3 regions of the Bhargavaea ullalensis genome follow, and region 3 is predicted to be linked to each of the others. Evidence: riboswitches for the same ligand, from Rfam matches in the RefSeq annotation. Region 3 holds a riboswitch; each other region holds the start of a gene.

What was found. A riboswitch is a leader RNA that binds a small molecule or an ion and turns the genes downstream of it on or off. The one in region 3 is predicted to bind S-adenosylmethionine.
Region 1: another riboswitch for S-adenosylmethionine. It lies ahead of ACFFIY_RS04045 (methionine ABC transporter ATP-binding protein); the one in region 3 lies ahead of ACFFIY_RS00080 (methionine ABC transporter ATP-binding protein).
Region 2: another riboswitch for S-adenosylmethionine. It lies ahead of ACFFIY_RS07765 (methionine biosynthesis PLP-dependent protein); the one in region 3 lies ahead of ACFFIY_RS00080 (methionine ABC transporter ATP-binding protein).

The regions. Positions count from the first base shown of each region.
Region 1 is NZ_JBHLWY010000015.1:19,669-21,926, reverse strand. Features, by position in the region: gene gcvH (glycine cleavage system protein GcvH) at 1-121, shown strand, start outside; gene ACFFIY_RS04055 (toprim domain-containing protein) at 213-551, shown strand; gene ACFFIY_RS04050 (thioredoxin family protein) at 564-863, shown strand; SAM riboswitch class I at 942-1,048, shown strand; gene ACFFIY_RS04045 (methionine ABC transporter ATP-binding protein) at 1,169-2,194, shown strand; gene ACFFIY_RS04040 (methionine ABC transporter permease) at 2,187-2,258, shown strand, end outside.
Region 2 is NZ_JBHLWY010000031.1:4,222-6,479, reverse strand. Features, by position in the region: gene ACFFIY_RS07770 (5-methyltetrahydropteroyltriglutamate--homocysteine S-methyltransferase) at 1-238, opposite strand, end outside; gene ACFFIY_RS07765 (methionine biosynthesis PLP-dependent protein) at 286-1,422, opposite strand; SAM riboswitch class I at 1,508-1,617, opposite strand; gene ACFFIY_RS07760 (NADPH-dependent FMN reductase) at 1,823-2,258, shown strand, end outside.
Region 3 is NZ_JBHLWY010000001.1:15,421-17,678, forward strand. Features, by position in the region: gene ACFFIY_RS00080 (methionine ABC transporter ATP-binding protein) at 1-725, opposite strand, end outside; SAM riboswitch class I at 813-922, opposite strand; gene ACFFIY_RS00085 (S-layer homology domain-containing protein) at 1,137-2,003, shown strand.

The DNA.
Region 1 (2,258 bases), on a different contig from region 3:
TGAGTTCGTCAACGAGTCCCCGTATGAAAAAGCATGGATGATCGTTGTGGAGCCGTCCGATGCATCGCAAGTGGACTCGCTCATGACCGCCGAGCAATATGATGAAATGACGCAGGGCTGATCCTGCAGGAAGGGGACGCCGACATTTTTCGGCGTTCCTTTTCATCTTATAGAGATAAAACACGACAAGCCAGTCGCCTGGAGGGATCGGCATGGTCGAAAAAGTCATTGTGGTGGAAGGCAGCTCGGACAGGAACCGGCTCGCCCCGCTTCTCGACGAACCGGTGGCCATCATCTGCACAAACGGAACGGCAAGCCCGACAAGAATCGAGGAATTGCTGGAGCCGTATGAAGGAGCGGACATCTTTGCGTTTTTTGACGCGGACCGGTCGGGGGAACATTTGAGATCTGTGCTCAGAAGGGAATACCCGGAAGCGCGTCATTTGTATACAGACCGGGTATACAGGGAAGTGGCGACAACGCCGCTGCGTGTGCTCGCGGAACAGCTGCTCTCGGCCAATATCGAAGTGAAGACGGAATTTCTGCTATAAGGGATGAATGGAATGGAAACTTGGACTCTGGAAGATTTTGAACAGGCGGCCGGCCGTTCCGCAAAAGCGGCCTACTATTTGTACACGCCTCTTTGCGGGACTTGCCAGGTCGCTTCGAAAATGATCGACGTCATGGCGGAACTGCTGCCCGGACTGCCGATCGGCAAGGCCGACCTGAACTACCATGAAGAAGTGGCGGCGAAGTACGGCGTCGAAAGCGTGCCGTGCCTGCTGATCTCACGGCAAGGCGAGCCGGTGGAGAAGATCTATGCCTTCCAATCGGTCCCTTACCTGTATGAAAAACTCGGTTGACCGGCTCCATCGCGTGTGGTATAGTTTCAAGCATCGAACCATCCGGCAAGACGGGTGAAAAAAGATGAATACGGAATACTCTTATTGAGAGCGGCGGAGGGACGTGCCCGATGAAGCCCGGCAACCGTCACGGAAACGTGAAATGGTGCCAAATCACTCAAAGCGGATGCTTTGGCAGATGAGAGGAATGGCCGTTGCGCGCGATGCGCTCCGGTCCGGCCTTTCTGCGTGTCTGCGGAAAGGTTTTTTATTTGGAATGGACGGCGATCCGCTCGTCCGTCCCCATGAGTTTAGGAGTGACCATCATGATTAATCTGCAGCAGCTGACCAAACGGTTCTCCCGTTCCGGCATCGACGTCAAGGCCGTGGACGGAGTGGATCTTGAAATCAAAGAAGGCGAAATCTACGGCATCATCGGATACAGCGGTGCCGGAAAAAGCACGCTCATCCGCATGCTCAACGGACTTGAACAGCCGACTTCCGGCACGGTGACCGTCAATGGGCTCGAGATGTCGTCCATCTCGGGGGCGGAGCTGAGGAAAGCCCGCCAGAAAGTGAGCATGATCTTCCAGCACTTCAATCTGCTTTGGTCGAGGACGGTGGAAGAGAATATAGCTCTTCCGCTCGAAATTGCCGGTGCTGATAAAGCCCGCCGCAGGGAACGGGTCGGCGAGCTGGTCCGGCTCGTCGGCCTGGAAGGCAGGGAAAAGGCGTATCCATCGGAATTGTCGGGCGGCCAGAAACAGCGGGTCGGCATCGCCCGCGCGCTTGCCAACGAGCCCCGCGTCCTGCTGTGCGACGAAGCGACGTCCGCGCTGGACCCGGAGACGACCGATTCGATCCTGGACCTCCTGACGGACATCAACCGACGGCTCGGATTGACGATCGTCCTCATCACGCATGAAATGCACGTGATCCGCAAAATCTGCCACCGGGTGGCCGTCATGGAAGCGGGCCGCGTCGTCGAGCAGGGGGACGTGCTCCAGGTGTTCAAGTCGCCGGAGCAGCCGATCACAAAGCGGTTCGTCTCCCAGGTGACGGAACCGGGAGACGCCAAGCAGGCTATCGGCCAGCTTGCCGAGTCCTATCCGGACGGAACACTCATCCGCCTCGGCTTCGTCGGGGACCGTGCCGAACAGCCGGTGCTCGCCGAGCTGATCCGCTCGTTTGACATCAGCGTGAACATCCTTCAGGGCAACATCGCCCAGACGCATGGCGGTGCGTTCGGATCGCTCGTTCTCCAGCTTTCGGGCGATGAACCGGCCGTTCGGGAGGCGATTGCCTATCTCCATGCGGAAGGCATCGAGACGGAGGTGATCACGCATGATTGATCAATGGTTCCCGAATGTCGACTGGGAGAAGATGTGGGGGGCGACGGTCGAGACGCTGTACATG
Region 2 (2,258 bases), on a different contig from region 3:
GCCACCAGCTGCGGCGGAATTCCCCGTCTGTGACTCCCTGAATGCCGTTTTCTTTTTGGGCCTTTACGAGACGCCGGATTTCCTCGTCTTCGATGCGGGTCAGTTCCTCGCGGGAAAGGTCTCCGTCCCCGAACCGGAGCCGTGCTTCTTTCAGCCGGGCGGGACGGAGGAAACTGCCGACGTGATCTGCTTTGAACGGTGCGCGGACGCGCGGTGTGGTTTCTGTGCGGATGGTCATTGATATTCCTTCTTTCTAATTTTATGGAGTGGTTATAAATGGAGTGTTCAAGCCTGCCCTGCCGAGCCTGCCGCCAGGGAGGAACGTGCCAGTTCGAAAGCTTGTTCTAAATCGCCGATGAGGTCCTGTGCGTCTTCGATGCCGACCGACAGCCGGAGCAGGGAATCATCGATGCCGCGTTTGGTCCGCTCTTCAAGCGGGATGTCGGCGTGGGTCTGGGTCGACGGATACGTGATGAAGCTCTCCACGCCGCCGAGGCTTTCCGCGAACGCGATCAGCTCCAGTTTCTCAAGCAGCGGGGCGACGAGCGCCGGATTGTCGACGCGGAAGGACAGCATGCCGCCCTTGCCGGGATAAAGCACGTCTGCCACAGACGGTTCGGACTGCAGCCATTGAGCGATGTCCTTCGCGTTTGCCTCATGCTGCTTCATCCGCAGCGGGAGCGTCTTCAGCCCGCGGATGACAAGCCACGAATCAAACGGAGACAGCACGGCGCCTTCCGCATTGTGCTGGGCTGAGAGACGCTCGCAAAGATCCTCGCCTTTTGCAACGACGAGCCCTGCGAGTACATCGTTGTGGCCGCCGAGGTATTTCGTCGCGCTGTGGATGATGATATGGGCCCCGAGCTCGATCGGCCGCTGGAGAATCGGCGTGTAGAATGTGTTGTCGACGATGAGGAGCAACCCGTGTTTCTTGGCGAGTTCGCCGTAAGCGGGGATGTCGATCTCCTGAAGAAGCGGGTTTGTCGGAGATTCGATGAACAGCGCTTTTGTCCCGCCGGTGATCGCCTGTTCCACTTCGGCAAGGTCGCCAAACGGCAGATAGTCGACGGGCACCCCGTACTGCCTGCGGTAATGCTCAAACAGGCGATACGTTCCGCCGTACAGGTCTTCCGGCGCGAGGATGCCGTCACCCGGCCGGAACAGGGACAAAACGAGCCCGATGGCCGCCATGCCGGAAGAACAGGCGAACGCAGCGTCGCCGCTCTCCAGCTCTGCGAACCCTTCTTCAAGAAGTGCGCGCGTCGGATTCTTCGTTCGGGAATAATCATAGCCCGTGGACCGGCCGAGCCCGGGGTGTTCATAGGCGGTCGACAAGTGGATCGGGGGATTCACTGCGCCGGTGAGCGGATCGTTCCGGTTGCCGAGCTGGGCGAGCAGCGTGGAAATGCTTTTCTTTGTCATGGTTCTTCGTTCCTTTCTCTTTTGGGAAAATGAAAACCGGACCCTCCAATGAAGAAGAAGGCCCGGCAAATGATGCGGAATCGTCTTCTCATCTTCCGGATCCTCCGTGTGGAATCCGCTGGAATTAGCACCTTCGCCGACAGGCAGGTTGCTGAGACATCGCAGGGCCAGTCCCTCCGTCTCTCTTGATAAGAATCGCTGATGAAGTTGTAAGTGGAATAGTTCGAAAAATTCGATAAACCAACCTTACCACCTTTCGGGGGCGGAAACAAGCTATTTCCTTTAGGTTTTCTCTGTAATCGTTTACAAGGCGGATACCTTGGCTTCAAGGCATATTACAGGCGGAATGGGGCAAAATCCTGTTATGATGGAGAAGAAATAAACTTAAGGAGTTTTCCATATGCCGATTAAAGTAAAAGCCATCATCGGGAGCACCAGCTCCACTTCCTATAACTTGAAAGTCGTCGAATTCATGCGCAAGCGCTACGCCGGCAAGCTGGAGATCACCCCGGTCTTCATCAATGCACTCGAGCCGTTTGCCATCGACATCGAAAACGACCCGACGCCGAACGTGCTGGACTTCAAAGCGGAGGTCGCCGATTCCGACGCCGTCTTGTTCGCCGTTCCGGAATACAACTTCTCCATTCCGGGAACGCTGAAAAATGCGATCGACTGGATGTCCCGCGGCGAACTCGTCCTGCAGGGCAAGCCGACATTCATCATCGGCGCCTCGATGGGCAACCTCGGCTCAGTCCGAGCCCAGCAACATCTGCGCGAAATCCTGTCGAACCCGAACCTTGCACCGGCGATCCTTCCTCAAAACGAAGTGTACATCG
Region 3 (2,258 bases):
CGGATAAAGCGTTCGGTCGTTCCGTGCTGCGGGTCGGTGAAGACGTCGAACACGCCGCCCGACTCGATCACTTCGCCGTTTTCCATGACGGCGACTTTCGAGCAGATTGACTGGATCACTTCCATTTCGTGTGTGATCAGCAGGATCGTGATGCCGAACTCCCGGTTCACTTTCTTGAGCAGCCGGAGGATGTCGGCGGTCGTGTCGGGGTCGAGCGCAGATGTTGCTTCGTCGCAGATGAGGATGTCCGGGTTGCTCGCGAGCGCCCGGGCGATGCCGACGCGCTGCTTCTGGCCGCCGGAAAGCTGATCCGGATAGTTGCCGGCCTTGTCGGCGAGCCCGACGAACTGCAGCAGTTCATTGACCCGGCGGCCGATTTCGGCTTTCGGCGTGCCGGCGAGCTTCAGCGGATAGGCGATGTTGCCGGCGACCGTGCGGGAGTTGAACAAGTTGAAGTTCTGGAAGATCATCCCGATGTTCTGGCGCTGTTTGCGGAGTTCTTTCGGCTTGAGTGAAGTGACATCCGTCCCTCCGATCTCGATGCGGCCGGACGTCGGGCGCTCGAGCAGGTTGACGAGCCGCAGCAGCGTGCTTTTGCCGGCGCCGCTGAAGCCGATGATGCCGAATATGTCTCCCTGATCGACCGTCAGGGTCACATCTTTCACCGCGTGGACTTCGCGCGGACCGAGCGTGAATGTCTTGGACACTTGCTTGAATTCAATCACTGGGCGGACCTCCTTGTGTTCGAGGCAACGAAAAAACCTTCTTTTTCTTGAAGACGACAAGAAAAAGAAGGCCGGTTTGGCCATCTTTTCTCATCTATCAGACGCGGTGCGCGTCTGCAGGAATTGGCACGGTGCTCGCTGTGGAGTCCGCTGCCGAGATGTCATAGGGCCTGTCCCTCGATCTCTCTCGATAAGAAAATGATGTGTATGTAATTGGTTGGTTTCGTTGATTGAGACCTACTTTACCCGGTGCCTGATTGAAAGTCAACTCTTTTTCGAAAAATTATTTTTCGGTCGGGAAAGTCGGTTTTGGGCGGAGAGGCAAAAAATACACGGCCGTCGGGCTGATTCTCGGGCGGCGTGGAAGGGTATGGAAGGATAAGAGAATCCAAACAGAGAGGGGTCATTTACATGAAAAAATGGTTTGGCGGCTGGGTGGTGGCAGTGCTGGTGCTGGCTTTCTTGGTGCCGACTGCATCAGCGGCACCCGTGTATACGGATGTACCGGAGTCCGGCGAGCATTCGGCAAATATACTATTGGCTCGGGAGCTTGGAGTGATGACCGGCTATCCGGACGGCACATTCAAGCCAGGCAAAGCCGTTTACCGCGCGGATGCGATCAAGGCGCTCGGGAAGCTCGTCCTGAGCCAATCCGGAGAAACGCTTGATTCGTATAATGTTGAAGGGGTGAAGGCATTTGCCGACGTACCCGCGGACGGACCAGACGAGGAGTTATACCGACTGTCATTGGTCGTGCGGAACGCCGGCATCTTCGACGGCAACCCGAACAATAACGTAAGCCCGCGCCAGCTCATCTCGCGCGAACAGATGGCGAAGGTGCTTGTGAACGCATTCGGCCTGAAGGATGTGCCGGATGAAATCGTATCCATGCGGGACCTGCATGCAGCCGCCCCTTATTTCCGCGAGCCGATTCTTGTATTGGCAAAGAATAACGTAACGCATGTGCTGGAATTCCGTCCGAAAGAAGCGGTCAGCCGCGGCCAATTCGCCAGCTTCCTCGTGAGGGCGCACGATACCCGTGCCGTGAAATATGCCGTCGAGGAAGTCGAACAACCCGCAGCCGTCAGGACCGCAGCCGGAGTGATGCCGAATCTCCCGGTGAAACTGGAGATCCGGTTGGTCAACGGCATCACCGCCGACGCCCCGGTGTTCTGGAACCTGAAAACCGCCGACCTGTTGGCGCCCGGCGACTACACGGTCGAAGGAACAGTCGGCGACACCGGCCGGACTGCGGAAATTGTCGTGACGGTTGAGTGAAGGTGTGAGGTGAGAGGCAAAAAAGCTTCCGTGGGGGCGGAAGCTTTTTTGTGTGGGCGGAGTGTGGAAGCGGGTGACGAGCCAACTTGCGCCACTCGAGGGCCAACTTGCGCCACTCGGAGGCCAACTTGCGCCACTCGAGGCCAAACTCGCGCCACTCGAGGCCAAACTTGCGCCACTCACCACCCGATTCAGTTACCGGCATGGATTTCCCATGCCCGACGGCTCCAACTATAAAATAGAGATTCGTCCAAC